2 regions of the Consotaella aegiceratis genome follow, and region 1 is predicted to be linked to the other one. Evidence: riboswitches for the same ligand, from Rfam matches in the RefSeq annotation. Region 1 holds a riboswitch; the other holds the start of a gene.
The links. Region 1 has a riboswitch for cobalamin ahead of SMD10_RS17380 (TonB-dependent receptor plug domain-containing protein). Riboswitches for the same ligand answer to the same signal wherever they lie in the genome.

Region 1 (14,682 bases):
GCGCGCATCCGGCAGAACCTGTCGTCCTACTTTTTGCCTTCATAAGACCGCCGGTCTCCGCCGCCGGGAATAGTCGCGCCAGAGCGGTCGGACCGATCCGGCGAATGCCGGGAGCGGATAGCGGCTGAGACGGCTCCTCCCGTTGGCCAGCGGGGCCGGTCGGCGTAGAGTCGCGAAATGATCGCGCGCGCTCCCCTGCTCGGTGTATCCGTTTGCCTGTTCCGGGCTGAAAAGGTGCTGCTGGTGGAGCGCGGCCGACCGCCGGCGCTCGGCCTGTTGAGCCTGCCGGGCGGCAAGGTGCGATTTGGCGAGCGGCTCGAAGAGGCGCTGCGGCGTGAGGTCATGGAGGAAACCGGTCTCGACGTGGCCCGCTTCGCCTTCGTCTGCCTGCACGAGGCGATCAGTCCGGAGGACGGAACCCATGCGGTGATCGCCGTCTATCGCGGCGCGCAAGGCCTGCCCGTCGACGCCGTGCCCGTTGCGGGCGACGATGCCCGCGCCGTCGGATTCCACTCTCTCGCCGGAATCGAGGAGCTCGAGCGCGACGACAAGCTCACGCCGGGCTTGGTCAAGATCGTACGCTCTGCCCACCGCGCTCATTTGGCCGGTCTGTAGGGACGGGGCCGCGGCCGGGTCCGATCGACGGCGGCCAAGGCTTGTTGCGGGAATGGCGCACCCTGCGTCAATTCACGCCAGGCATCGGCGAAGTGGTTGATTTTGTGTTAATGTCACGCCAAACCATGGCCATGATGGCATGTCGTTTCTCCTTTGGCCCGGCGGCGGGGCTGGCCTTGGCCATGGTTCTCGTCGGCCCGGTTTGCAGCCGAGCGGAAGAGGCCGGAGCCACGCCCGATGCCGCTCCGGAGGCGGTTCAGCCGTCGAACGCGCCGTTCATGAAGCCGCTCAGCCGGCTGTCGTCGATCCTCGGATCGGTGCATTTTCTGCGCAAGCTCTGCAGCGACCCCAATGCGTCCGCCTACCGCGACGAGATGGCCGCGCTGATCGATGCGCAGAAGCCCAACGAGGCGGATCGACGCATCCTGGTGTCCAGCTTCAACAGCGGCTACCGCGCCTTCGAATCGACATACCGCACATGCACGCCAGCCGCCCGAATCGCCGTCCAGCGCTATCAAAAAGAGGGGATCGCTCTGTCACGGGAGATTAGCGCAAGGTACGGCAATTAACATTCCCTTAACGATCCCGACCGTTCGAGACTTAAAATTTGCGCGGTCGTGTTAGAGTTTTGACAACCAATGAGCCAGGGGGACCCTTTCATGATCGATTTGCAGGGCGCCGAACTCGATGAAGTCATCGCCGCCGAAAAGAAGCAGGTCGCCCTCGAATACCACAACGAGGCCTGGGCGGACGGGATTTCCGACGGCATCGAGGCCGAGATTCTCGCAGAGACCGCCATCGCTACGGCATTGACCGAGCTTGTTCGCCTGCACGGCGAGGAAGAGGTCCTGCAGTTCGTCAAGGAACTGCAGCAGCGCGTCGAATACGGAGAGTTTCGCCAGAACCGCCCCCTGCAATAGAGCCGGCAGGCGCACACTCCTGGACGCACGAGAGCGAAGGATCGGGAAGATGGCCGCGCATCGCCTGTTCCGCGTGTTGATGCAGACCGCACTTGTCGCGGGCGCCCTGGGCGCCGCGAGCAGCGCTTTTGCGCTCTCGCAGATCGGAACCGACGGCGAGGAACCGGCGAAGGAAGGCATCATCGCGGTGCCCCTGCCGCCGCTCGATCTCGATGAGACCGCGCCCACCGATACCGACGACAATGACGACGTCTCGGAACCGGAGGAAATCGTCCCGGCGACGGGGACGGACCAGCCCGATGTCGACGAGGGCGAGCCCGCCCCGGACCAAGCGACCGCGACCACCGATACGCCGACCGACGTCCTCTACGGGGACGAGGACCTTCCGCGCCCGGTGCGCGACCTGCGGCAGCGCCTGATGGACATCGCCAGGACCGGCGAGGTCGAAAAGCTGCGGCCCTATCTGGAGACCGGTCCCGAGGGCACCGTGCTGAGTTTCGGCACCCAGACCGAGGACCCGATCGCCTTTCTGAAGGAATTGTCCGGCGACGGCGAAGGTGCGGAAATCCTCGCGATCCTGCTCGAGGTCCTGGAGGCCGGACACGTGCACAACGAGCCGGGCACCGACAACGAGATCTATGTCTGGCCCTACTTCACCCAAATGTCGCTCGACACCCTGACGAAGCGGCAGATGGTGGAGCTGTTTGAACTGGTCACGGCCGGCGACTTCGAGGCGATGAAGGGGTTCGGCGCCTATAATTTCTACCGTGTCGGGATTACGCCCGACGGCCGTTGGCAGTTCTTCGTCGCGGGCGACTGAACTCCTCGCTCCGGGCGGCTCTTTCGGCGGCACGGCCGCCACGTCGAGGCCGCCGACGTTGCAAGAACTCTACACCCGCCTCCTCAGCGTCTGTCGATTGCGGCGAAATGTTGACCGCCTTTCCCGGCCCCTGTAGCAACGCGGATGGGAATGGTTCTGCCGCAAGGTGGATAAAAGGGAACGCGGTGAAGCGCTTCGGCGCCGACTCCGGGGCTGCCCCCGCAACTGTAACCGGAAAGTCGTCTTCCATCGAAGCGTGAGACGAGCACGCTTCAGCCACTGAGCCCAATGCTTGGGAAGGCGGAAGAGCGACGTCGATCCGGAAGCCAGGAGACCTGCCAATCCCGGTCACCCAGCTTTGGTACGGGGCGTGCCGAGGCGCGGTTGTCCGTGCGGTGACGTGAGCAACATGTCGCCGTGTGTCCGGATGGCCGGGGCCGGAATCGTCCGCGATTCCATGATCCACCGTTCGCTTCCGAGGAAGACCCGCGGCTCCAGCCGAATGCCGTTCGCGCATTCGCGGCGACCTCGAGGGGAACGAAATGAAGACGAAGATCCTGGTTCTGACGCTGGTGGCGGCTGCCGGTGCGAGTGCGGCCTACGCGCAAGAGGACGAAACCGCGCTCGAAACGGTGGTGATCACCGCCGGCCGCACGCCGGAAGCCGCCGAAAAGGTCGGGCGCGCCTATACGGTCATCACGGCCGAGGAGCTCGAAGAGCACCACATCCAATACGTCTCTGACGCACTGCGCCTGGTGCCGGGCGTCGCCGTCTCGCAGGCCGGTTCGCGCGGCAGCCTCACGCAGGTGCGCATTCGCGGCACCGAGGCCAACCATGTCCTCGTCCTGATCGACGGCATCGAGGCCAGCGAAACCTCGACGGACGGCTACGACTTTTCGAACCTGCAGACGGCAGGGATCGAGCGGATCGAAGTTCTGCGTGGCCCGCAAAGCGCGTTCTGGGGCTCGGACGCCGTCGGCGGCGTGATCAACATCATCACCAAGACCGGCATGCGAAACGGTCATGAAATCACGGCCAAGAGCGAAGTCGGCACCGACGGCACGGTGCTCGGTTCGGTCTCCCTCCTCGGTGGTGGAGAAACATTCGACGCCGGGGTCACGGCCAGCTATCGCCGCTCCGACGGCTACAACATCTCTCCCTATGGCGACGAGGACGACGGCGACCGGAACTTCACGCTGAACGGAAAGTTCAACGCCGACATCACGCCCGATCTGCGCCTCGACGGCTCGCTGCGTTTCGTCGACCGGAAGAGCGACTACGACGCGCAGGACTTCTCATACGACCCGGTCACCTTCGCCGCCGGGTCCTCTTACGGCCTGGTGCTCGACACCGACAATCAGACCGACACGCAAGACGTGCTCGGACAGCTCGGGCTCACCTGGACGTCGCTGGACGGCGCCCTGACGCAGGAAACCCGCGTGTCGGGCAACCACTATACGCGCGACGAACTGGAGGACGGCGACGAGGTCGAGGGCGGCTCCAAGGGCGGGCGGACGAAGGCCAGCTATCAGGCCTCCTACGCGTTCGATACGCCGTCCTTCGCGGACGCGCATCATCAGCTGACGGGGGGCATCGACTGGGAGCGCGAGACCTTTCAGTTGACGGAGCCGCGCAGCGCGGGTGCGTTGGACGACGAGAAGTCGCGCGAGACCTATGGTTTCGTCGGCGAGTATCGCGGCGAGTTCTTCGATCAGCTCTACCTGGACGCTGCCGTCCGGCACGACCTCAACGACGACTTCGCCGACGCCACGACCTTCAGCCTCTCGGGGGCCTGGGAGATCCCCAACGCCGATACGCGCCTGCACAGCTCCGTCGGGACCGGCGTGACCAACCCGACCTTCACCGAGCTCTACGGCTATTATCCGGCCTATTTCGTCGGCAATCCCGATCTCGAGCCGGAGGAGAGTTTCGGCTGGGACGTCGGCATCGGGCACGACTTCGCAGACGGCCTGGTGGTCGCCGATCTCACCTATTTCCACCAGGATCTGGAGAACGAGATCTACAGCAACGGTTCGACCGTCATCAACATGGACGGCACCAGCAAGCGCCAGGGCATCGAGGCCTCGTTGACGATCAACCCCTTCCCCGGCTTCTCCGCCACCGCAACCTATACCTATACCGACGCCGAGGATCCGGACGGTGACGAGGAAGTGCGTCGGGCGCCCCATTCCGGCTCGCTCAACGCGTCCTACCAATTCTACGAGGGCCGCGCGCGCGTCTTCCTCGACGCCGTCTTCAACGGCGAGATGAAGGACTACGACTACCACACGGGCCGCGCCACCTACTCGACCACGACGGCCACCTTGGACAGCTATACGGTGGTCAATCTCGGCGGCAGCTACAAGTTCACCGACGTGCTGGAAGGCTACGCCCGGGTGGAAAACCTGTTCGACGAGGAGTATCAGGAGGTGTACGGCTACGAGGCGCAGGGCCGCACGGCCTTCGTCGGACTGAAGGCGACGTTCTAAGGATGAGAGGCACGGCGGCACGCTGGATCGGGACGGCGCTTGCGGCCCAGCTGGCGGCCGTCGCCCCGAGTCTGGCGCAGGAGGCGACGAGCGAGCCGCCGCGGCGCGTCGTCTCCACCAACCTGTGCACGGATCAGCTCGCCATGCTGGTGGCGGGCGACGGCCAGCTCTATTCGGTGTCGGAACTGGCCGACGATCCGATCTATTCGGTGCTCGCGGACCGCGCCAAGGACTATGTCGTCAACCACGGCTCGGCCGAAGAGATCTTTCTCATGCATCCCGATCTGGTGCTCGCCGGCCCATTCTCGTCGCCGGCGAGCGTCGACATGCTGCGCCGGCTCGGCTTTCGCGTCGAGATGTTTCAGCCGGAAACCTCGTTCGGCCAGATTCGCGCCAATCTGCGCCGGATGGGGGAAATCCTCGGCCATCCTCGGCGCGCCGACGCCTTGATCGCGGAGATGGATGCAGCCATCGCGGCGCTGCCCAAGGCCGCATCGCGCGAGACCATCGCGCTGTTTTTCGCCAACGACTATACGGCCGGCCGCGGCACGCTCGCCGACGAGGTGGTGCGCTTGGCCGGCCTCGACAATCTGGCTGCACGGCTCGGGATCACCGCGATGGCGCGGATCCCGCTCGAAGAACTGGTGATGGCGCGGCCGGACCTCATCATCGGCCAGCCGTCCTTTTCCACTCCGGCTCTGGCCTACCAGAACCTGCGACATCCGGCGATCCGGGCGCGGGTGGTCGGCGGCGACGTCGCCAACCGGCTGGAGAAATACTGGACCTGCGGCGGCCCCTTCTCGGTCGAGGCGGCGCGCATCCTGGTCGGCATCGCGGATCGTGCCGCAACCGCCAGGACCGCATCGCAGACGCAGCCGGGCGAAGGCTCGACCGGGCCTCGGGCCCAGTTCGGGCGGCCGCGCGAGGCAGAGGCTCCTCGTGGCTAACGATCGCGGCTTTACGGCGCTCGTCGTCGCCCTTGCCATCCTCGTCGCCGTGTTGTTCGCCGTCTCCCTGCTTCTGGGGCCGGCCGAAATCGGGCTGGGTGACAGCGTCAGGGCTCTTCTGACCGGGCAAGGCGGCGCCACCGTTCTGGTGATGCGGGAAATCCGACTGCCCCGCGCCATCCTGGGCGTGATGATCGGCGCCTCGCTCGGCCTCTCCGGCGCCTGCCTGCAAGGCTATCTGCGCAATCCGCTGGCCGAACCGGGCCTCGTCGGCGTCACCGCCTCGGCTTCGCTCGGCGCGGTGCTTGCGATCTACACCGGCCTGTCGGCGATCTTTCCCCTAGCCCTGCCGTTGGTGGCGCTCGCCGGTGCGCTCGCCGCCGTGCTGCTGGTGCTGTGGGCGGCGGGGTCGAGCGGCGGCGTACTGACCGTCATCCTGGCTGGCGTCGCGGTATCCAGCGTCGCGGGAGCGCTGACGGCGCTGGCGCTCAACCTCTCGCCCAACCCGTTCGCGGCCATGGAGATCGTGTTCTGGATGCTGGGTTCGCTGAGCGACCGGTCGATGACCCACGTCGGTCTCGCCGCGCCGTTCATCCTGATGGGCTGGGCGATGCTGATCGGGCTCGGCCGGCCGCTCGACCTGCTGACGCTCGGCGAGGAGGCGGCGGCCAGTCTCGCGGTCGACCTCAAACGGCTGCGGCTCGTCCTGGTGCTCGGGACGGCCGCCTGCGTCGGCGCGTCCACGGCCGTCGCCGGCAATATCGGTTTCGTCGGGCTCGTCGTTCCGCATCTTCTGCGGCCGCTGGTCGGTGCGCGGCCGGGGCGTTTGCTGCCCGTCAGCGCGCTCGGCGGCGCGGCGGCGCTCACCGCCGGCGATATCCTGGTGCGGCTGATCGCGCCGGAACGGGACCTGAAGCTCGGCGTGTTGACGACGCTCGCCGGCGCGCCCTTCTTCCTGTGGCTGGTCGTCCGGGAAAGGAAGACGCTGTCGTGACGCTCCTTTCCGTCAGCGATCTCTCCGTCTCCTTCGGCGCCCGCCGCGCACTCGACAGCGTTTCCCTTTCGGCGGAGGGGGGCGAGATCATCGGGCTGCTCGGACCGAACGGCGCGGGCAAGACGACGCTGTTGCGCGCCCTCGTCGGCCTCGTGCCGAGGCATGGCCAGGTGCGGGTCGACGGCACGCCGGTCGACCGGTTCGATGCCGTCGAACGCGCCCGGCGCATCGCCTATCTGCCGCAGGACCGGGCGATCAACTGGCCGGTGTCTGTGGAAACCGTCGTCGCGTTCGGCCGCGCACCGTTTCGCCGCTCCTTCGGCCGCCTGGGGCGAGACGACCGCGCGAGGATCGAAAGCGTGATCGAGCAGATGGGACTCGGCGCCCTGCGCGACCGACCGGCGACGACGCTGTCCGGCGGCGAGCGGGCGCGCGTGCTGATCGCGCGGGCGCTGGCGCAGGACGCCGCGCTGCTTCTGGCCGACGAGCCGACGGCGGGGCTCGATCCGGCTCACCAGATCGGCGTCATGCGCTGCTTTCGCGACGTGGCACTATCGGGACGGGCGGTGATCACCTCGCTGCACGATCTCAGCCTGGCGGCACGCTGGTGCTCGCGCCTGCTCGTTATCCAAGATGGACGCCTCGTCGCCGACGGCGCCCCGGATGCCGTTCTGACCCCGGAAATCCTCCGCGACGTCTACCGGATCGACGCCGAGATCGCCCATCTCGACGGGCGCCTCGTGATCCACGCACGCGATACCCTTTAGGCCGGCGGACGCGCTCGGCTCCGGCAGCCGTTTCAGCCCGGGAAACGTCTTGCTTTTCAAAATTTTGTACGGTTCTTGCCCGCCGGCATGCGGACCTTGATCCGTGCCCTTGACACGCCCTCCAAGGATCGATCCTGTGTTCCCGATGACCTGAGGAGGGTTCCTTGAAGCTGTTGGCGAAGGAATTTTTTCGATCCAGCTCGCAGCCCGTGGTTGTGGAGCAGCGGCGCCCGCAGCCGCCCTTTCCGCTGCACGACCATGACTTCTACGAGATCGTGATCGTGCTGTCGGGAAACGGCTGGCATGTCCTGAACGATGAGCCGCACTTCATCACCTGCGGCGAGGTGTTCTACATCAAGGCCGACGACAATCACTCCTACGAGCAGGTCAACGATCTTTATCTGTCGAACATTCTCTACCGCCCGGACGGCGGTGGCCGGCAGGATGTGATGAAGATCATGCTGGACGATGCGGCCAACGGCTCCGCCCGGCGCCACTGGCAGGTGACGGAGGACGTTCTGGCGAAGATCACGCCGCTGATCGAAACGTTGGAAAGCGAAGCCTGCAATCCCGATCCCATGTCGGAAATGATGGCCGAAGCCCTGTTCAATCAGCTCGCCGTCTTGCTGGCGCGCGCCCGGTTCGCCGGCGATGGCGACGCACTACCGAGCACGGTGCGCCTGGGCCACGTGCTCAGCTATCTCCGCCACAATTGCACCGAGCAGGTCGATTTCGAGGAATTGGCACGCCGGTTCGGCTATTCGCTGCGCAATTTCAACCGGTTGTTCCGCGAGGCCACGGCCACCACGCCGCATGACTATCTGGTGAAGCTGCGGCTCAGCCGGGCCATGCGGGCGCTGCTGTCGACCAGCGACAGCATCACCGACGTGGCGCTGGCGTCCGGCTTCAACGACAGCAACTACTTTTCCTACAGCTTCAGCCGAGCGACCGGCATGTCGCCGAGCGAATACCGGCGACGCATCGGCGCCGGCATCGCCTGAGATGCAGGTTTCCCGGCCGCGGTGCGATCCCTGAGGCAGAGGTCGGCCAAGAAACCGGCAATCACGCGCTACCCATGCGATCAACTGCGTGCAGTTGCTCGGCTATCGCCGTCGCCGTTTGGTGCCCCTGAACCACAGGTAGTTGCCCGGCCGGTCGCCGCTGCCGCGTTGAGGGGACGCGGCGGAGACCTTGTCGGACTGGTCGATTGGGCCGGTCTCCCTCAGTCTCGCTTGAGGATTCTGACCGGCACGCCCTTGGAGGCCGGCACGTGCGCCTCCTTCTCATGGTGCCAGAGCGGGATCAGCTTGTTGAGCTCCGGATAGTAGCCGCCGACATCGCCCTTCGGAATCGAGAAGCGGTGCGCCCGGAGCCCTTCGACGCGGCGCTCGACGCCGTCGTCGACCGGGCTCTCGACATCGATGAGATCCTGGTCCTCCAGGCCGAGCGAGGCCATGTCCGCCTCGTTCATCAAGAGCACCATCCGCGAGCCGTGAATGCCGCGCAGGCGGTCGTCATAGCCGTAGATGGTCGTGTTGAACTGATCGTTGGAGCGCACGGTGATGAGCTTGAAGACCGTCTTGCCGTCGGTGGCGATGTCAGGATCGACGTCGAGCGTCTCGGGCAAGAGGAAGTTGGCCTTCCTGGTCTGCGTCTTCCAGACACGGTAGCAGGCCGCGAGATCGCGGTGGAACCCACCGGGCTTGAGGAAGCGCCCGTTGAAGTCCTTGAAGTCGTCCGGATAGGTCCGTTCGATGGCGTCGCGAACCTTGGCGTAGTCGGCCACCCATTCGTCCCAGGGCACGGTTGCCTTGCCGGCCACGGTCGCCTTGGCCAACTCGGCGACGATCTTCGGCTCCGACAGGAGTTCGGGCGATGCCGGCTCGCGCCAGCCCTTGGAGCCGTGGATGCAGGCAGTGGAATCCTCTACCGAGACGGTCTGCGGCCCGCTCGCCTGGGTATCGCGCTCGATGCGCCCCAGGCAGGGCAGAAGGTAGGTGACCTCGCCGGGGATCAGATGGTTGCGGTTGAGCTTGGTGGCGATCTGCACCGACAGGCGCATCTTCCGCCACGCCGCCTCCATCATCTCGGTTTCGGGCACGGCGCGAATGAAATTGCCGCCGAGTGCGATGAACCCGTGCACCGAACCGTCGATGATACCCTGGCAGGCTTCCACCGTGTCGAGACCTTTGTCGCGCGGCGGCTCGAACGCATAGAATTCGGCGAGCTTGTCGAGCGGCACCAGCTTCGGCTTCTCCGAGATGCCCACCGTGCGCTGGCCCTGCACGTTGGAGTGTCCACGGATCGGCGAGATACCGGCGCCGCGCTTGCCGATATTGCCGCGCATGAGAAGCAGGTTCACCAGCATGTGCACGGTCTTGGTGCCGTGGCGATGCTGGGTCAGTCCCATGCCGTAATTGGCGATGACCTTTTCGGCCTTGGCGTAGACTCCGCCGACCTTTTCGAGCGCGGCGCGCGGCAGGCCGCTCATGCGCTCGATCTCGTCCCATTCGGTGCCGCGCACGAAGGCCTCGAATTCGTCGAAGCCGTGGCAATGCTCCTCGATGAAGGCGAGGTCGAGAACGCGGGGCTCGCCCTTCGCCTTGGTCTGGTCGTCAAGGGCGAACACCGCCTTGGCGATGCCGGTCATCGCCGCCAGATCGCCGCCGGCCTTCACCTGAAGATAGTCGCTCGACATCTGGGTGCCTTCGTCGGGCGACAGCATCTCGACCGGCGACTGCGGATTCTTGAAGCGCATCAGGCCGCGCTCGGGCAGCGGATTGAAGGTGACGACGGGCACGCCGCGCTTGCGCGCCTCCTGGATCGGATGCAGCAGGCGCGGCGCGTTGGTGCCGGTGTTGTGCCCGAAGAAGAACATCATGTCGCACGCCCGGAAATCCTCGAGCGTCACCGTGCCGACCGGCACGCCGATCGACTGGGGCAGGCCGACCGACGTCGACTCGTGACACATGTTGGAGGAGTCGGGCAGATTGTTCGAGCCGTAGATCCGCGCGAACAGCTGGTACATGTGCGAGGCCTCGAGCGAGGCCCGCCCGGAGGCGTAAAAGACCACCGACTTCGGATCGAGCTTGTTCAGCTCCTCGCCGATCTCCTTGAAAGCCGATTCCCAGGTGACCGGCACATACTGGTCGAGCGAGACATCGTAGCGCATCGGCGTGGTCAGACGCCCCTGCTGCTCCAGATCATGGTCGGGCCAATCGAGGAGCTCCGTCAGCTTGTGCCTGGCGAAGAACTCGCGGTCGCAGCGCTTTTTGGTCTGCTCCCAAACCGTGGCCTTGGCTCCGTTCTCGCAGAATTCCGCGGGCTTCGGGTGAGCAGGCTTCGCCCAGGAGCACGAAACGCACATGAAGCCGTTCGGCTTGTTCTGCCGATAGAGCGTTTCCCAGATGGATGACATCGCCAGGTCCTGGCGCGCGGCATGCCGTGTGACGGACTTGAGCGATCCCCAGCCACCGGTCGGAAACTCGTAGGGCTCGACCGTGACCTTGTCGGTTCGCTCGCTGCGCTTCATCGTCCGTCTCCTTGTTGTCTCGCCGTCGCGACAAGCCTCGTTCTCCGCGAAGCCCGGCTCGAACCGACGCAATTTAGAATCTGGACAAAGAGACCGAGCGGTCCAGGCACGGCCGCCCGTTATCGGTTAGGCAGCTACGGTCAGGCGCGTGTGGGGCCTGAGAAACGGCTTCAGGCGAACCATGTCGGGCGGCGCGACGGCGACGCAGCCCTCGGTCGGCAGATAGCCCGGCCGGGAGATGTGCAGGAAGATGGCGCTGCCGCGTCCGCGGGCACGACACCTCACGTTCCAGTCAAGGACGACGATGAGATCGTAGAGCCGGTCGGCCCGCCACAGGCTTTCCGCGCTCGCCGCCCACGGCAGGCGCACCGGGCGGTTATAGGCAGCGTGCAGAGGTGCATCGCACCAGCCGTCGTTGCTTCGCGCGATCTTCGTCGGCAGTGCCGGAACCGGTGAACGCCGGTCGCTGCGGCGATAGGCCGAGACGAGCGCCATGCTCGCGCGCGGTGTCGCGCCGTCCCCCTCGCGCTTGAAGATGGTGATGCCCGAGCGGCCGAGGGCGCAGCGAAGCCGGAGACTGCCCGCCTGGAGAATGCCCCGTCGGGGATCCAGCGGTGATCGGCGCACCACCAGATCACGGTTGAAACTGTTCTTTTTCATCACGCCTGCCTACATTAATCGTGACATGAAGGGAGCGATTCGTCTCGCCTGATCGCCGTCGTATCGATTTCTGGCGATTTCGCGCGTCGATGGTGGAAGGATCTCATGAGCGTACGCAGCATTTTGATCGTCGACGACGATGGCGACCTGAGGCAAACCCTGGCCGAGCAGCTCTCTCTTCATGAGGAATTTGCCGTCCTTCAGGAGTCGACCGCCGCCAAGGGAATCGCGGCAGCGCGATCGGAGCTGATCGATCTCGTCGTCATGGATGTCGGCCTTCCCGACATGGATGGACGCGAGGCGGTCAAGGTGCTGCGCAAATCCGGCTTCAAGCCGCCGATCATCATCCTGACGGGGCAGGATGCCGATTCCGACACCATTCTCGGCCTCGAGGCGGGCGCCAACGATTATGTGACGAAGCCCTTCCGCTTCGCGGTGCTGCTCGCGCGCATTCGCGCGCAGTTGCGCCAGCACGAGCAGAGCGAGGATGCCACCTTCCAGGTGGGCCCTTACATCTTCAAGCCGAGCCAGAAAATGCTGCTCGACGAAAAGGGCGGAAAGATCCGGCTGACAGAGAAGGAAACGGCGATCATCCGCTATCTCTATCGCGCCGACCGGCGGGTGATCACCCGCGACGTTCTGCTGGAGGAAGTTTGGGGTTACAATTCGGGCGTCACCACCCATACGCTCGAAACGCACGTCTACCGGCTGCGCCAGAAGATCGAGCCGGATCCTTCGAACGCGCGCATCGTCGTCACCGAGGCGGGGGGCTACAAGCTCGTCCCCTAAGGTCGAACTCGCCACCGTTCCAGGTTCCCACACGCTCGGCACGTCATTATAAGGTGCCGGCGGAGGACTTTTCGCGAACAGCGGGAATGTATAAGGCGAATATGCGCGGACAAGTTGTTCTCGCGATGAAGGAGCGGGCGTATCGATGAGCCTTGAAAGCGACATTGCCGTGTTGCGGCACGCTGCGCTGTTCGAGGATCTCACGACAGACCAGCTCCGATTGCTGGCGTTCGGGGCCGAGCACCGTCGGCTGCGCGCCGGAGAGACGCTCTTTCGCGAGGACGCACGCGCCGAAGCCGGATTCCTCCTTACCAGCGGCGAAGTTTCGCTGTTCCGCGGCCGCGGCGACCGGCAGCGCGCCATCGGCCGATACGGGGCGGGGACTCTGCTGGGCGAAATGGCGCTGCTCACCGAAACCCGACGCGCCGGGACGGCGATCGCGGAAACCGATAGTGACGTGATCCGCATCACCCGGACGCTGTTTCACCGCATGCTGGAGGAATATCCCGACATCGCGGTTCATCTGCACGCACGCATACGTGATCAGTTGGCGGAGATGACCCGCCGGATCGCGGCGCTGGAAGATCGCTTTTCCGAATAGGCGCTCCCGGACGATCGTCTTTTCCGACAGGGGTCTCTCGCGGATTAAGCAATTAATGCCAAGCGATCGACGTAGCCCATATGGCTGCTTTTCAAGCCCGCGGATCAACCGTCGTTTTCATGCCTGCCTGACGATTTTCCAAATCGTATTCGGGGAACCCGGCGATCCGGATGTCGTTGCACATCCGAGGTCGATGGAAGACGCCGAGATATTTTTCATGCCTCTATCCGAACAGTTTTTTCGAAAGGCACTGGAATTCTTTTCAATGAAACCTGTCAGATCGACTGGTTTTCTGCCCGTCGCCCTCGCCGGGATTGCAGAAGGCACGTTCAGGCAATCCGAGACTCGATTAAATCCCCGATTGATCTCCACGGGAAAATCCGCAGCGACGAACATTGGCAAATTCTGACCTGGGAACAACAAATACAATCAAGATTTTTCAATCATCGCATAATTTATTAAATTTGAATTTCATAGAGAGGCAGCAGGAATATATTTCCACGGTCGCTCTATTTCATGAATTTTACCAATAAAACCAAACAGAGCCCAGCAACATTTGGTTCCGAGCACGTCCATCCCACAACCGATTTTTATCGGCCAGCATGGAACATCTTCGTGGATCTGGTGTTTTATTTACATCGACAAAATGGCACGGCCGCGCGGGTTATCTAAATTGATCCAGCATGCCGAGCCCACTGTTATGGAGTACTTCCAATGAAGCAAGTCCTTTTGGTCAGTGCCACGGCTCTCACCCTGATGGGCGGGGCCGCCTTTGCCCAGACCTCGACCGAAACGGAGCCGACGGCTGCCGACTGTTCGAACCAACTTGAAACCGGCACTGCTGCAGCGGACGAAAAATGTCCGAATCCGTATTACACCGATACCGACGGAGCATCGGATATGGACGCCGACGCGCCGGCCGACGACAACAACGCCGATACGGACGATGACAGCACCGACGACAGCGGTGATGCTTCGGATAGCGGCAACAACGGCTGACGTGCACCCATCCGAGAAATTGGGTCAGCCTTGAACGGGCTGCGCCCAAAAAGGATCGGCGCCGGGCGCACTCTTCGCGTCTGGCGCCGTTTTACATCGACTGTCCACGTCTTCCGCCCGGCAATCTTTACGCGCCTCGCGGCCCAATCGATCGATCGGACCGCAACTAAATCCGTTCGAGCGGATGATGCGGCTCTGGCGGCAGAGAGACGCGGATCGCGTCGCCGGGACGCACGGGGCCGCCCGAAAGCACGACGGCCATGACACCGGCCTTGCGGATCACCTGACCATCGGGCCCCCGCGGCAGAACCGCTTTCAGCAGACCGGCCTGGAATTTTTCGATCTGGGCGCACGGGTTGCGAAGCCCAGTCAACGCGATCAGAGCGGTCTCTCCGATGGCGAGAAGAGTGCCGACCGGCAGGGCCAGAAGGTCGATCCCAGTGGTCGTGATGTTTTCGCCGAGATCGCCGGGAGCGACAGCAAATCCCTCCGCCTTCAGTTCGTCGAACAACTCCGTATGGATCAGGTGAACCTGTCTCAGATTGGGCT
Region 2 (14,682 bases), on a different contig from region 1:
AACCGATTCCCGCGTCAACGGGACATCGTGACGCGGCTTCGTCGAGCCGCATCGGTCAGGATCGGGGATAAGTCCGGCGCAACTGCCGGGCCGCCTCGACCATGGCGACGAGGGCCGGCCGCGTCTCGTCCCAGCCCCGCGTCTTCAACCCGCAATCCGGATTGACCCAGATCTGATCGGGAGCCAGGCGCTCGGCTGCCTTTGTAAGAAGCTCGACCATCTCGGCGGCGTCCGGCACGCGCGGTGAATGGATATCGTAGACGCCTGGGCCGATCTCGTTCGGATAGTGATAGGCGACGAAGGCGTCGAGCAGCTCCATCTTGGAGCGCGAGGTCTCGATGGAGATCACGTCGGCATCCATCGCGGCGATCGACTCGATGATGTCGTTGAACTCCGAGTAGCACATGTGCGTGTGGATCTGCGTCTCGTCGGCAACGCCGGAGGAACAGAGCCGGAAGCACTCCACCGCCCAGTCGAGATAGGTCGTCCATTCGGCGCGCTTGAGCGGCAGGCCTTCGCGCAGCGCCGCCTCGTCGATCTGGATCATCCTGGCGCCGGCCGATTCGAGGTCGGACACCTCGTCGCGAATCGCCAATGCGATTTGCCGGCAAACATCCGCGCGGGGCAGGTCGTCGCGCACGAAGGACCAGTTGAGGATGGTGACCGGACCGGTGAGCATGCCCTTCATCGGCTTGCCCGTCAGGCTCTGGGCATAGCGCCACCAGGCGACGGTCATCGGCGCCGGCCGTGAGACGTCGCCGAAGATCACCGGCGGACGCACGCAGCGCGATCCGTAGCTCTGCACCCAGGCATGCTTGGTGAAGGCGAAGCCGGAGAGCTGCTCGCCGAAGTACTGGACCATGTCGTTGCGCTCGAACTCGCCATGGACCAGCACGTCGAGCCCGATCTCCTCCTGCCAGGCGACCACCTCGGCGGTCTTCTGCCTGAGGAACGCCTCGTAACCGACCGCATCGAGCTTGCCCTTGCCAAAGTCGGAGCGCGCCTGACGCACCTCTGCCGTCTGCGGAAACGAGCCGATCGTCGTGGTCGGGAAGGTCGGCAGGTCCAGCGCGGCATGCTGGAGAGGCCGGCGCGTGGCGAACGAGCCTTGGCGCCGCATCAGCTCCGGCGTCACGTCGGCCGCTCGCGCGGACACCGCCGCATCATGCACCTTGGCCGAGACGGCGCGTGCCGCGATCGCCCGGCTGGCGGCGGCCAATTCGGCTGCCACGGCATCGCGGCCTTCGGCAAGCGCCGTAGCGAGGAGGCGCAGTTCGCCCATCTTCTGGGCCGCGAAGGCCAGCCAGGACTTCAGGTCCGCATCGAGATCGTCTTCCAGTTCGAGGTCGATCGGCACGTGCAGGAGCGAACAGGAGGGCGCGATCTCGATCGGGCCGGAGCGATCCGCCAGCGCCGGCTCCAGGCGATCGAGGATCCGCGCCAGGTCGGCCCGCCAGATATTGCGGCCATCGATGACGCCAAGCGACAGCGTCTGATCGGCCCTGGCTCCGGACAGCACCAGCTCCAGTTGATCGGGAGCGCGCACGAGATCGACGTGCAGCCCGGCGACGGGCAGCGACAGGGCCGTTTCCAGGTTGTCGCCGAGGCCGCCGAAATAGCTCGTCAGCATGATCTTGAGCTGCGGCACCGCCTCGGCGAAGCGCGCGTAGGCGATCCGCAGGGCCTCCTGAACGGTCGGCTCGGCATCGAGCACCAGACAGGGCTCGTCGAGCTGGACCCACTGGGCGCCGGCTTCGCCGAGGCGCTTCAGCACCTCGACATAGACGGGAAGCAAGCGATCCAGGAGCGACAGGGGATGGTGGCCGGGCGCCGTGCTCTTGGCGAGCGCCAGGAAGGTCACGGGCCCGAGCACGACGGGCCGCGTCTCGACGCCGATCGCCCTGGCCTTCAGATACTCCTTCACCGGCTTGACCGTCGCCAGGCGGAAGCTCTGGTCGGGATCGAGCTCCGGCACGAGATAGTGGTAGTTGGTGTCGAACCACTTGGTCATTTCCATCGCCGGCACCGAAGCGGTGCCGCGCGCCATGGCGAAGAGGATGTCGAGCGGCACGAAATCTCCGGACCACCCATAGCGGGCGGGCACCGCGCCGACCATGCAGGCGGTGTCGAGCACGTGATCGTAGAAGGAAAAATCGTTGGAGGGGATCGCGTCGATCCCGGCCTGCCGTTGCGACTTCCAGTTGGCTTCGCGCAGCCCATCGGCGGTCTCGTGGAGACTGTCGACAGAAATCTTGCCCGACCAGTATCGTTCGACGGCGAATTTCAGCTCGCGTCGCGGGCCGATCCGCGGCGTACCGAGCGTGGCTGTGGTGACTTGACGATTGGACATCGGCTTCAAACCCCTGATGATGGGGGGCAAAGGCCGAGCGGATACGCCTCGACGGCGGCGGGGCCGGAGACGGCCCACCGCTTTTCGAGCGTTCCACCGGGACACCCCGCCCGAGGACGTTCTAGGCGCGTGGCAGGTCTCCTGGCTCACGGGTCGTCGCCTTTCGTCACGCCTTCCCGAAGCTGAACGCCTCAGTGGCCTGTCGGACGAAAGGCTCGCCGCTCACAGTTGCGGGGGCAGCGCCGGTGTTTCACCGGCTTCCCTCTTCGCTCCGATCCCGGGGGGATCGGAGAACCACGACAGCATCCTCCATGAACCCTCGCGCGGAGCGCGTCAAGCAGGATATAACGATATCTTTATGTGAATTGCGAGACCTGGGGCCGTGCGGCAGTGTGCGCGATCGGATAATTTCGCGCTGCGGTCGATTGACAGAATCGGCGCGGATTGATCAACATATAGATGTCATGGTCTCCCAGAACCACAAGAACTGGGAGCTAAGAGGGAATTCGGTGCGCCGTCCGATTCGGGCGTCAAGGCCGAAGCTGCCCCCGCAACTGTGAGCGGCGAGCCCTGCGTCCCATCGGTGTCACTGGAGCATGAGGCTCCGGGAAGGCCGGACGCGAGGCCGTGACCCGCGAGCCAGGAGACCTGCCGTGACGTGACCGAACCTTTTCCCTGGGCGGGGTGTCCCGGTGGATCGTGCTTGCGACGTGCGGCCGTGTCTGTCGCCTTCGCTGCCTTGGCATGACTCCGCTCGGCCTTTGCCTCCAAGCACCTGTGGAGCAGCCGATGTCTCTTTCTCCCTCTCCCGCGTCGAACGGCGGCCATCCTGCGGTGTCCGCACGGCCGCCGCGGGACCCGGCCGAACACGTCGCCGACGGCCTCAAGGTGATCCGTCGCAACGGCACCGTCTCGCCCTTCGACGCCTCGAAGATCGCGGTCGCCATGACCAAGGCGTTTCTGGCGGTCGAAGGCCGGACTGCGGCGGCCTCCTCCCGAGTGCACGAAACCGTCGAAGAGCTGACCGCCGAGGTGGTCGGCGCATTGACCCGGCGCAGCGACGGCGAGCGCCTGCTCCATATCGAAGACATCCAGGATCAGGTCGAGCTCGCCTTGATGCGCGCCGAGCACCAGAAGGTGGCGCGCGCCTATGTGCTCTACCGCGAAGAGCATGCCCGCGCCCGCCAGGCCGAGGCGGTCCAGGAGACCGCGCCCGCCATCCAGGTGACCCAGCGCGACGGCACGCGCCGTCCGCTCGACGATGGCCGGCTGGAACAGGTGGTCGCGGAAGCCGTCTGCGATCTCGACGGGCTCGATGCGGCCGCGATCCTCGCCGAAGCCCGACGCAACCTGTATGACGGCGTGCGCGAGACCGAGCTGTCCGATGCGCTGATCCTAGCCGCGCGCACCCTGATCGAGACCGAGCCCGACTATGCCTTCGCCAGCGCCCGGCTGCTCCTCGACAAACTGCGCGGCGAGGCCCTGACGCATGTCTTCGGCGCCCCGCGACGGGCAACCCAGGCCGAGATGGCGCACGTCTATGGCGAATACTTTCCGGCCTACCTGAAGACCGGCATCGACGCCGATCTGATCGATCCGGAGCTCGCCCGCTTCGACGTCGCCCGGCTTGCCGCCGCGCTGAAGCCCGAGCGCGACCACGCCTTCCAGCTTCTCGGCCTGCAGACGCTCTACGATCGCTATTTCCTGCAGGACGGCGGCATCCGTTTCGAACTGCCGCAGTCCTTCTTCATGCGCGTCGCCATGGGTCTCGCCTTGCGCGAGGTCGACCGCGAGGCGCGCGCCATCGAGTTCTACGAGTTGCTCTCGTCCTTCGACTTCATGGCCTCCACGCCGACTCTGTTCAACTCGGGGACGCGCCACGCGCAGCTCTCGTCCTGCTTCCTCACCACCGTTTCCGACGATCTCGGCGGCATCTTCAAGGCGGTGAAGGACAACGCGCTTCTGGCCAAATATTCCGGCGGTCTCGGCAACGACTGGACCCCGGTGCGCGGGCTGGGCGCCCATATCAAGGGCACCAACGGCAAGAGCCAGGGCGTCGTGCCGTTCCTGAAGGTCGCCAACGACACGGCGATCGCCGTCAACCAGGGGGGCAAGCGCAAGGGCGCCGTCTGCGCCTATCTGGAGACCTGGCACATCGATATCGAGGAGTTCCTGGACCTCAGGAAGAACACCGGCGACGACCGTCGCCGCACCCACGACATGAACACCGCCAACTGGGTGCCGGACCTCTTCATGGAGCGCGTCGAGGTGGGCGGCGCATGGACGCTGTTCTCGCCGGACGAGACGCCGGACCTGCACGACCTGACCGGCAGCGCCTTCCGCGCTGTCTACGAGGCCTATGAAGCGAAGGCCGACGCCGGCGAGATCAAGGTGTTCAAGCGCATGAACGCCGTCGATCTGTGGCGGCGCATGCTGACCATGCTGTTCGAGACCGGCCATCCCTGGATCACCTTCAAGGATCCCTGCAACCTGCGCTCGCCGCAAGGCCATGTCGGCGTCGTGCATTCCTCGAACCTGTGCACCGAGATCACTCTCAACACCGGTCCCGACGAGGTCGCGGTCTGCAATCTCGGCTCGGTCAACCTGGCTGCCCACGTGACGGCCAAGGGGCTCGACCGGGAGAAGCTCGCGGCAACGGTGAAGACCGCGATGCGAATGCTCGACAATGTGGTCGACATCAATTTCTACACGATCCCCGAGGCGCGCCGCTCCAATCTCAAGCATCGTCCGGTCGGACTGGGCCTGATGGGCTTCCAGGACGCGCTCCAGACGCTGCGCCTGCCCTACGCTTCGGACGAAGCCGTCGCCTTCGCCGACGAGAGCATGGAGGCACTGAGCTACGAGGCGATTTCCGCCTCCTGCGATCTGGCCGCCGAACGTGGCCGCTACCCCTCGTTCGAGGGGTCGCTGTGGTCCCAGGGCATCCTGCCGGTCGATTCGATCGAGCGTCTCCAGGCCGCCCGGCCGTCCCTGGAGATGGACCGGACCACCCGGCTCGGCTGGGAGAGCCTGCGCGACCGTGTGAAAACCGTCGGCATGCGCAACTCCAACTGCATGGCGATCGCGCCGACGGCCACGATCTCCAACATCTGCGGCGTGTCGCAATCGATCGAGCCGGCCTACCAGAACCTCTTCGTCAAATCGAACATGTCGGGCGACTTCACCGTGGTGAACGCCGCCTTGGTGCGCGACCTGAAGGAGCGCGGCCTGTGGGACGCGGTGATGGTCTCCGATCTAAAGTACTATGACGGCTCGCTCGGCCCGATCTCGCGCATTCCCGACGATCTGAAACAGCTCTACGCCACGGCGTTCGAGATCGATCCGGCCTGGCTGATCCGGGCGGCGAGCCGCCGCCAGAAATGGCTCGATCAGGCGCAGTCGCTCAACCTCTATCTGGCGAGCCCGAGCGGCAAGGCGCTCGACGCGCTCTACCGCTTCGCCTGGAAGCAGGGCCTGAAGACCACCTACTATCTGCGCACGCGCTCGGCGACGCATGTGGAGAAGTCCACGCTGAAGGGCACCGACGGCAAGCTCAACGCCGTGGCGCTGCACGCCGCGCAGGCCGTCCATGCCGCGCCCGCGCCGATCGATGCGCAGGACAGCGCCTGGGGCAAGGCCTGCGCCATCGACGACCCGGACTGCGAGGCCTGCCAGTAGCCCGACTGCGTTTCCGTCCTACGGCCTCACCTCTACCAAGACGCGGCGGCCGACAACGAATGCCACGACGCGCGACCACTCTCTCGCTTTCGTCATTCTCGGTCGACATCGCGTGACTGGATCCTCGGCACGGTGGCCGAGGATGACGTGATGGAGGTGTCTGCGCCCTTCAATCCGTCCGTGCGATCCCGCCGCCCATGGGACGCGGCAGGGTCGGCCCCCGATCCGACAGCCCATTCGGAGAATACGATGCTCGACTTCAACGACACTCCCGCCGCCCGCAAACCGGCGACCGACGCGGCCGCGGCCGACGCCACCGGCCTTGGCGAAATCGAGCGCGGCGCCGCCCGCGTCTCGGTCGACGACAAGCGCATGATCAACGCGCGCGCCGACGTGAACCAGCTTCTGCCGCTCAAATACGACTGGGCCTGGGAAAAATACCTGTCCGGCTGCAACAACCACTGGATGCCGACCGAGGTCTCCATGCAGGCCGACATCGCGCTGTGGCGCTCGGCCGACGGCTTGACCGAGGACGAGCGGCGCATGGTCAAGCGCAATCTCGGCTTCTTCGCGGCCTCCGAAAGCCTGGTCGCCAACAACATCGTTCTGGCGATCTACCGCCACCTCACCAATCCTGAGTGCCGGCAATACCTGCTGCGTCAGGCCTTCGAGGAGGCGGTCCACACCCACACTTTCCAGTACATCGTGGAAAGCCTCGGACTCGACGAAGGCGAGCTCTTCAACATGTACCGCGAGGTGCCGTCGATCACCGACAAGGCGGCCTGGGCGCTGGAGCGCACCCAGAGCCTCGACGATCCGAGCTTCGCCACCGGCACGCCGGAGACCGACCAGGCGTTCCTGAAGGATCTCGTCGCCTTCTATGTCGTCTTCGAGGGCATGTGGTTCTACACCGGCTTCGCGCAGATCCTGTCACTCGGCCGGCGCGGCAAGATGGTCGGTATCGCCGAGCAGTACCAGTACATCCTGCGCGACGAGTCGATCCATCTGAACTTCGGCATCGACGTGATCAACCAGATCCGCCACGAGAACCCGCATCTGTGGACGCCTGAATTCCAGGACGAGGTGCGGGCGATGCTGCGCGAGGCGGCGGAGCTGGAGACGGCCTATGGCCGCGACACCATGCCCACCGGCTTTCTCGGTCTCAACGCGGCGCTCTGCGAGGAGTATATGCGCTTCATCGCCAACCGGCGCTGTGCGCAACTCGGTCTGGAGCCCGTCTTCGGCCCGGCCGAGAACCCGTTCCCCTGGATGTCCGAAGCGATGGACCTGAAGAAGGAAAAGAACTTCTTCGAGACCCGCGTCATCGAGTACCAGAACGGCGGGGCGCTGAACTGGGATTGAGAGCCGCGCAAGGCGCCGGCGGGCGGGGCCGACGCGCTATCCGAGGTCTTTCAGGCCTCTCAAGAAGTCGGTCGCCGCTGCGAACCGCCGCTTCAGGCGCGCCGTGCGCTCGGCGCGCTCCGGGCGCGGGGCAAACACCGTTCCGCCGCCCACCGCGACGCTCGGTCGTCCGAGTGCGACGAGCGCCAATTGCAGAGCGCCGATGCTGGCGGCCGTGATGGGCTCGGCCGGCACCGAAATCGGCCGGCCGATGACGTCGGCCAGAAGCCGCGGCCAGATCTGGCTCAGCGCGCCGCCTCCCGCCAGGCTGAGATCGCCCGGCTCGGCGACCATCGCCTGAAGGTTGCCGGCGATGGCGAGCGCGACGCCCTCCAGAACCGCGCGATAGAGATCGCCCGGTCGGTCTTCCGCCGAAAGACCGATGAAGCCGGCGCGCAAATCAAGATCGACGAAGGGCGAGCGCTCGCCCTGGAGATAGGGCAGGAACTGGACGTGCGTGGGCGACGTGTCGGCGGCGATCGCCAGGGCGTCGGCCGCCTCGATTTCCAGCCCGAGGATATCGCGGGCCCATTGCGCTGCCGCCCCCGCCGAGAGAACCGGCGCGATCTCGATCAGGCCGTCATGGGCGGGATGGGGCAGCCGGTAATAGGGCCTGGGCGACCCGTCATAGGCCGACGCCACCCGCGCCACCCAGCCGCTCGTTCCGAGATAGAGGCTGACGTCGTTTTCCTTCGCCGCGCCGCTGCCCAAGGTCGTGGCGCCGCCATCGCCGCAACCGTTGATCACCGGCAGTCCGGCCTGAAGACCGAGCGCGGCAGCCGCTGCCGGAAGAAGCGGGCCGACGACGGCGTCCGCCGGCAGGATCGCCGGCAACAGCTCGGGATCGAAGCCGAAGGCGTCGATCAGCATCGGCGACCAGATCCGCGTGGCCATGTCCATCAGGCCGGTGGTGGCAGCGCAGACCGGATCGGTGGCGAAGGCCCCGGTCAGGCGGAAGGCGAGATAGTCCTTCGAGCCCGGCAGGATATGGCGCACCCGAGCAAACGCCTCCGGCCGTTCCTCGCGCAGCCAGTCGAGCTTGAAGGCGGTCATCAGCGGCTCGGGCGCGTTGCCGCAGATCTCGGCCGCGCCAAGGGCCGTCAGTGCCGCGGCGCGTCGCTCCAGCGAGTCCTGGCCGCAGGCGTTGGAATAGACGAGAACCTCGCCGATCGGCGCACCGCGCCCGTCGAGAGCGATCAGGTTCTCCATCGTCCCGGTGAGCGCGATCGCCGTGACCCCGCGGCAATCCAATTGCGCGACCGCCATGGTCGCGGCCTGCCACCAGTCGTCGGCCGAAAAGGTGACCGCACCCGACACTCCGCCGTAGAGCCCCGGAGCCTGCGCTGCGATAACGCCATCCTCGGAAAAGACGGTCGCCTTGAGCGCCGATGTTCCGCAATCGAGAACCAGGATCATTTCAGCCAGCCCGGACGAGGCGGCGCATCAGCACCGCGATGATGATCAGAACGCCGGTCAGGATTCGTTGCACGAAAGGCTCCACGCCGACAATGGTCATGCCATTGACGAGCACGCCGGTGATCGCCACGCCGAGCAGCGTGCCGCCGACGCTCGGACTGCCGGTCGAGGATGCCGTGGTGCCGATGAAGACCGCCGCATAGCCCGGCAGCAGCAGCGGCTCGCCCATGGTGTGCTGGACGCTGCCCAGGCGAGCGGCGAGCAGCAGACCGGCGAGCGCCGACAGACCGCCGGCGGCGGCGAAGGTGACGATGATGTCGCGCGTTACCGGCAGGCCGGCCAGCCTAGCCGCGCGCACATTGCCGCCGATGGCGCGGATGCGGCGGCCGAATTCGCTCTGGGACAGCACGAAGGCCGTGACGCCGAGGACCGCGACGATCCACAGCGCCAAGACCGGAATGCCGAGGATCGAGCCGCGGGCCAGCGCCTTAAAGCCGGCCGGCACCGACTGGAACAGGCTCTGCCCGCCGGACAGGCCGAAGGCGAGGCCAGACAGCACCGTCCCCAAGGCGAGCGTCGCGATGAAGGAGGGCACGCCGAAGCGAGCCACCAGAACGCCGTTGCCGACACCTGCCGCGACGCCGACGAGCAAGGCCGCAGCGACGGCAATGGCCACCGGCTGGCCGGCACCGAAGAGGATGAAGCAGATGACGGCCGCCAGCGACGCGGAATAGCCGACCGACAGGTCGAACTCGTTGATCGTCATGACCAGGGTCGCGGCGGTGGCGACGATGGCGAGCGTCGCCATCTGCTGGACCAGGTTGGCGACGTTGGCGGTCGAGGCGAAGGCCGTCGGCGCGGCGAGCGAAAACCCGGCACAGAGGAGGATGAAGGCCGCCAGCGTTCCGAACCGGCCGATGCTGCTGCTCATTGCCCCGTTCCCCCGGCTTGCGCGGCCGCGGCCAGCGCCTCCGGTATCGCTTCGTTTCGTGAAAGATCGGCCACGGCCTCGCCGCGGAAGAAGACGAGCACGCGGTCGCCCAGCTCGATCGCCTCGTCGCGGTCGGATGTCGACACCAGGACCGCGTTGCCGTCCGCCGCGATGGCCCGGACGATCGATCGGATCGTCGCCTTGGCGACGATGTCGACGCCCTCGGTCGGCTCGTCGAGCAGCATCAGCTTGGAATGGCGGGTCGCCCAGCGCGAAAACAGGAGCTTCTGCTGGTTGCCTCCCGATAGCGTGCGCGCGGGATCCTCGCCTCGGCCATAGACCAGCGAGACATGTCCGGCGGCAACCGAAAAATCCTCACGCTCCGCCGTGCGGCTCGGCAGAGGCAGGCGCTTCGTGCGGCGATATCGGGACAGCAGCGGCAACGTCTTGTTGCTGACGAGGTCCATGTCGGCGAACAGGCCGTTGCGATGCCGATCGGCGGGCACGTAGGAGACGCCGGCGCGCACCGCCTCGCGTGGGCTGCGCGGCGCGTAGGACGCTCCCGTCAACCGCATCCGGCCGGAACGCCGGGACTCGGCACCCCAAAGCGCGTTGAGCAGGCTGGAGCGGCCTGAGCCCGACAGCCCGTAGAGCGCGACGACCTCGCCGGGATGCACCTTGAAGGAGGTGGCGCCGGTCAGCTCACCGGCCCGCAGGTTCTCGACTTCGAGCACCGGTGGCGCATCCGACCGCACGGCGCTTACATGCTCGCTGGCCAGCCGTTCGCCGCCCATGGCCCGCACCAGAGCATCGACGGAGAGATCGCCCGCGTCGAAGCGGGCGCTCACCCGGCCGTCGCGCAACACGACGGCGCGGTCACAGAAATCCGCCATCTCATCCAGCCGATGGGTGACGAGGATGATCGAAGTGCCCGTTTCGCGCGTCCGGTCCAGCATGGCGTAGAACTGCGCGGCGTCCTCGGCCGGCAGTGCCGCGGTCGGCTCGTCGAGGATGAGCAGCCGGCCCTTGTCGGCGAGTGCCCGCAGCAACCGGACGAACTGCCGCTCGGCCGTCGACAGGTGCATCACCGGGACGTCGAGCGGCAGGTCGGGCGCGATCGTCGCCGCGACCGCTGCGATGCTGCTGCGCATGGCGGCCCGGTCGATCCGCCCGAAACGCCGGGGATAGGAGCGGCCCAGCCAGCAATTGTCGATGGTGTCGAAGGCGGGAACCAGCGGCGCGTCCTGATGGATCACGCGAATCCCGGCGGCATAGGCGTCCTGGGCCGAGGCCAAGGGGCCGTCATGTCCCTCCATGCGGATGCTGCCGGCATCCGCATGTTGGGCGCCAGCGACGATCTTGATCAGCGTCGACTTGCCGGCACCGTTGTGGCCGGCCAGACCGACCACCTCTCCCGCCGCCACCGACAGGCTAACGTCGGCCAGGGCCTCGGTCGCCCCGAAGCGCTTGGTGATGCCCTGCAGGTCGAGCAAGGTCAGCAGGTGACGCCGAGGCTCTCGCGCGTGACGAGGTCGACCGGGGCGTACAGTCCCTGTTGGTCCAGTGTCTCGCCGGCGAACAGCTTTTCGAGCTCACCCGCGGCGATCTCCGCCATCTGCGGGAATCCCTGGCGCACCGTAGCGATATAGTTGGTGCAGGCCTTGATCAGCTCGACGGCCTGCGGATTGGCGTCGATGCCGGCGATCACGATGTCGGTCCGCCCGGCCGCCTCGGTCGCGAGCTCGGCGCCGATGCCCGGCTCGTCCCACGCCGCCCAGACCGCATCGATGGCGCCCTTGCCCGGATGCGCGAGCAGCATGGCGTCCATCGCCGCACGGCTGTCATCGATCTGCCCCGGCACCTGGACATAGTGGTTGTCGACTTCCTTGATGCCCGGCGTCTTCGCCAGCGCATCGTCGAGCGCGATCTCGCGCTGGCGCACGCCCGGATGGGCGGAATGGAAGAAGCGCACGATGTTGCCTTCGCCGCCGAGCTGGTCGAACAGGAAGGTCGTCATCGTCTCGCCCAGCACGTAATTGTCCGAAGTGACGTTGAGCACGGTCGCGTCGTTCTTGGCGCCGTCGATCGTGATCACGGGGATGCCGGCGGCCTTGGCCTTGTCCACCTGGTCCTGAATTTGCGCCGGGTCGACCGAGACGAGCACGATGGCGTCGACCCCCGTCGTCGTCGCATCCTCGACGCGGCCGGCAAAGGCTCCCATGTCGCCGGCGGTATCGACCACGTCGACGCTCCACCCCTTCGCAGCGGCCTCGTTCTGAAACGCTTCGACCATCTCGGCGGTGGTGACGGCGGAGAGATAGGGCGTGACGACGGCGATCCGCTCGTCCGCCGCCCGGGCAGCCAGCGCGGTGGACAGGACGATGGCGGACGCGAGACTGATCGCCAGGGATACTCGTTGCACGGTTGGGCCTCCAGTTTTGAAGCGACCTTAGCCGCAGAGCCCCGGCCTTCCAAGTGCACACCGATGAAAACCGGCGCCGCCCGAGGTCCGAAACGGCGCTTCGACGGCGCCCGATCGGAGACATGCGATCGAAGGCTTGCTCTTCGATCGGTCCTTCGGCCATAAGCCGTTGGCCTCAGCCCCGTTGAAGGAGACCTGCCTTGCAGCGCAACCGCCTCATTCTCGACACCGACGGCGGAGTCGACGACGCGCAGGCGCTCCTGCTGCTGATCGCAGGCGGCCGGGCGCCGGATGCGATCACTACGGTGTTCGGCAATGTCGGGCTGCAGACGGCTACGGCCAACATCCTGGCCACCTTGGCGGTCGCGCAGGCGGCTATCCCGGTCTACGCCGGTGCGGCGCAGCCGCTGGTGCAGCCGATCGTCGACGCCACCCACATCCATGGCGAGGACGGCCTCGGCGGCGCCCCCCGGCCGGCGAGCCAGGCCGAGCCGCACGGCGACGACGCCGTCCAGTTTCTGCGCGCCGCCCTGCTCGATGCCGCGCGCCGCAACGAAAAGGTCGATATCCTGACCATCGGCCCGCTCACCAACCTGGCGCTCGCGCTTCATCTGGAGCCGAGCATCATCGCCGGCATGGGCCAGCTGATCATCATGGGCGGCACGCTGATCGGGCGCGGCAACACCACGCCGGCCGCCGAGTTCAATATCTACGCCGATCCGGAAGCGGCCAGTATCGTCTTCGGCAGCGAGATCGAAACCGTCGTCGTGCCGTGGGAGACCTGCTACTCGCACCAGATCGGCGGCGAGGCGCTCGACGCGCTGTTCGCGGGGATCGCCGACAGCCCCTACAAGGCCTTCACCCAGGCGCTCGCCAATCAGAGCCGGGAGATCGTCAAGTCGTATACGGGGCGCGACGTCATGCGCTTCGTCGACCCCCTGGCCGCCGCCGTGGCGATCGAGCCGTCGATCGTCACGCGATCTCTCACAGCCTCGGTGCGGGTGGCACTGGCACCCGGCATCACTCGTGGCATGACGGTGGTCGACCCCAGCCGACGACTCGGCACTCCGGCGGTCACGCTGGTCGAGGAGGCCGATCTCGGCCGTTTGGTGGAACTTTACGCAGCATCGGCGGGACAGCGCTCTTAAGCGATACGACCGACTGAGGAAAACGCAGCTCGCTCTTCTCGTCTTCCGCTGGGGCGGCGTCTGGAATCATCCCAACAATATTGTATTTTCGCCACAGACCCGCCCCAAAGGCGGCAGTTCATAAAACATGATCTTTCGATTCATATTTTGATGTCCTAAGCGGCGCACTCCATTCGTCATGATCGGAGGCCGCCATGACCGTGTCTTCTCATCTTCGCATCCTGCTGTCGTCCGCCGGCTTCCTCGGGCTGGCGGCGCCGGTCTTCGCCCAGGACGTCATCCAGCTCGACCGCGTCGTCGTGGAAGGAGACGTAGAGACCAAAGGCGGCGTCGCCGACCCCACGGCGGTCGACGGATACGTCGCCGAGGATGCGACGGCCGGCTCGAAAATTGCGACCCCGATCAACGAGATTCCGCAGGCCGTCTCAGTGATTGGCCGCGAAGAGCTCGACGACCGCGGCGTCGAAAAGGTGGACGAGGCGCTTCGCTATACCGCCGGCGTATTCGCGCAGCCCTTCGGGTACGATTCCGACACCGACTGGATCTATATTCGCGGTTTCGACGCGACGCAGTCGGGCGCCTATCTCGACGGGCTGCAGCTCTATCAGTACGCCTTCGCCGGCATCATCGTCGATCCGTTCCTGGTCGACCGTATCGAAGTGCTGCGCGGCCCCGCCTCGGTGCTTTACGGCGGCTCGAATGCGGGCGGCCTGGTCAATTCCGTGTCCAAGCGCGCCAACGGCGAACGCATCCGCTACGTCGAGACGGGAATCACCGACGATCCGAATGGCTACGTGGCACTAGACCTCGGCGACCGCTTCAGCGAGGACAGTCCGTGGAGCTGGCGCGTCGTCGGACGGGTGAAGGGCGGAGACACCCAGACAGAATATGCCGACAACCTGCGCGGCGTGGTCGCGCCGAGCCTTCTGTTCGAACCCGATGCCGACACCCATCTGGAGCTCTACGGCAGCTACGAATATGACGACCAGCGCCATGTCGGCGGCTTCCTGCCGTATGTCGGCAGCGTCGTAGCGGCGCCCTACGGCTACGTCCCACGCGATCTCTATTATAGTGAACCGGACCTCGATAAGTTCGAGCAAAAGCAGGCGAGCCTCGGCTACGACTTCCAGCACAGCCTCAACGACACCGTGACGCTGCGCTCGAACACGCGCTGGATCCATGTCGAGCGTGAGGAGTACGGTCCCTACACGTACGATTACGACACCACCGACGACACGCTGTACCGGCTGAACTTCCAGCACGATACGTCAGCCGATCTGATCGAAACGGACAATCAGGCGGTCCTGAACTTCGACACCGGCGCAATTTCGCACGA

Region 2: it holds a riboswitch for cobalamin, as region 1 does, so the genes downstream of both, metE (5-methyltetrahydropteroyltriglutamate--homocysteine S-methyltransferase) here and SMD10_RS17380 (TonB-dependent receptor plug domain-containing protein) in region 1, are expected to answer to the same signal.

The regions. Positions count from the first base shown of each region.
Region 1 is NZ_JAZHFT010000028.1:15,616-30,297, reverse strand. Features, by position in the region: gene SMD10_RS17405 (phosphoribosylaminoimidazolesuccinocarboxamide synthase) at 1-45, shown strand, start outside; gene SMD10_RS17400 (NUDIX hydrolase) at 178-615, shown strand; gene SMD10_RS17395 (TIGR02301 family protein) at 657-1,184, shown strand; gene SMD10_RS17390 (hypothetical protein) at 1,275-1,535, shown strand; gene SMD10_RS17385 (hypothetical protein) at 1,585-2,355, shown strand; cobalamin riboswitch at 2,490-2,712, shown strand; gene SMD10_RS17380 (TonB-dependent receptor plug domain-containing protein) at 2,898-4,844, shown strand; gene SMD10_RS17375 (ABC transporter substrate-binding protein) at 4,847-5,791, shown strand; gene SMD10_RS17370 (FecCD family ABC transporter permease) at 5,784-6,785, shown strand; gene SMD10_RS17365 (ABC transporter ATP-binding protein) at 6,782-7,552, shown strand; gene SMD10_RS17360 (helix-turn-helix domain-containing protein) at 7,717-8,553, shown strand; gene SMD10_RS17355 (FdhF/YdeP family oxidoreductase) at 8,775-11,084, opposite strand; gene SMD10_RS17350 (L,D-transpeptidase family protein) at 11,211-11,744, opposite strand; gene SMD10_RS17345 (response regulator transcription factor) at 11,850-12,533, shown strand; gene SMD10_RS17340 (cyclic nucleotide-binding domain-containing protein) at 12,679-13,134, shown strand; gene SMD10_RS17335 (hypothetical protein) at 13,849-14,133, shown strand; gene SMD10_RS17330 (MOSC domain-containing protein) at 14,300-14,682, opposite strand, start outside.
Region 2 is NZ_JAZHFT010000001.1:89,592-104,273, forward strand. Features, by position in the region: gene metE (5-methyltetrahydropteroyltriglutamate--homocysteine S-methyltransferase) at 56-2,350, opposite strand; cobalamin riboswitch at 2,465-2,664, opposite strand; cobalamin riboswitch at 2,799-3,020, shown strand; gene SMD10_RS00420 (ribonucleoside-diphosphate reductase subunit alpha) at 3,140-6,028, shown strand; gene SMD10_RS00425 (ribonucleotide-diphosphate reductase subunit beta) at 6,278-7,390, shown strand; gene SMD10_RS00430 (FGGY family carbohydrate kinase) at 7,427-8,845, opposite strand; gene SMD10_RS00435 (ABC transporter permease) at 8,847-9,776, opposite strand; gene SMD10_RS00440 (sugar ABC transporter ATP-binding protein) at 9,773-11,269, opposite strand; gene SMD10_RS00445 (substrate-binding domain-containing protein) at 11,272-12,198, opposite strand; gene SMD10_RS00450 (nucleoside hydrolase) at 12,399-13,346, shown strand; gene SMD10_RS00455 (TonB-dependent siderophore receptor) at 13,541-14,682, shown strand, end outside.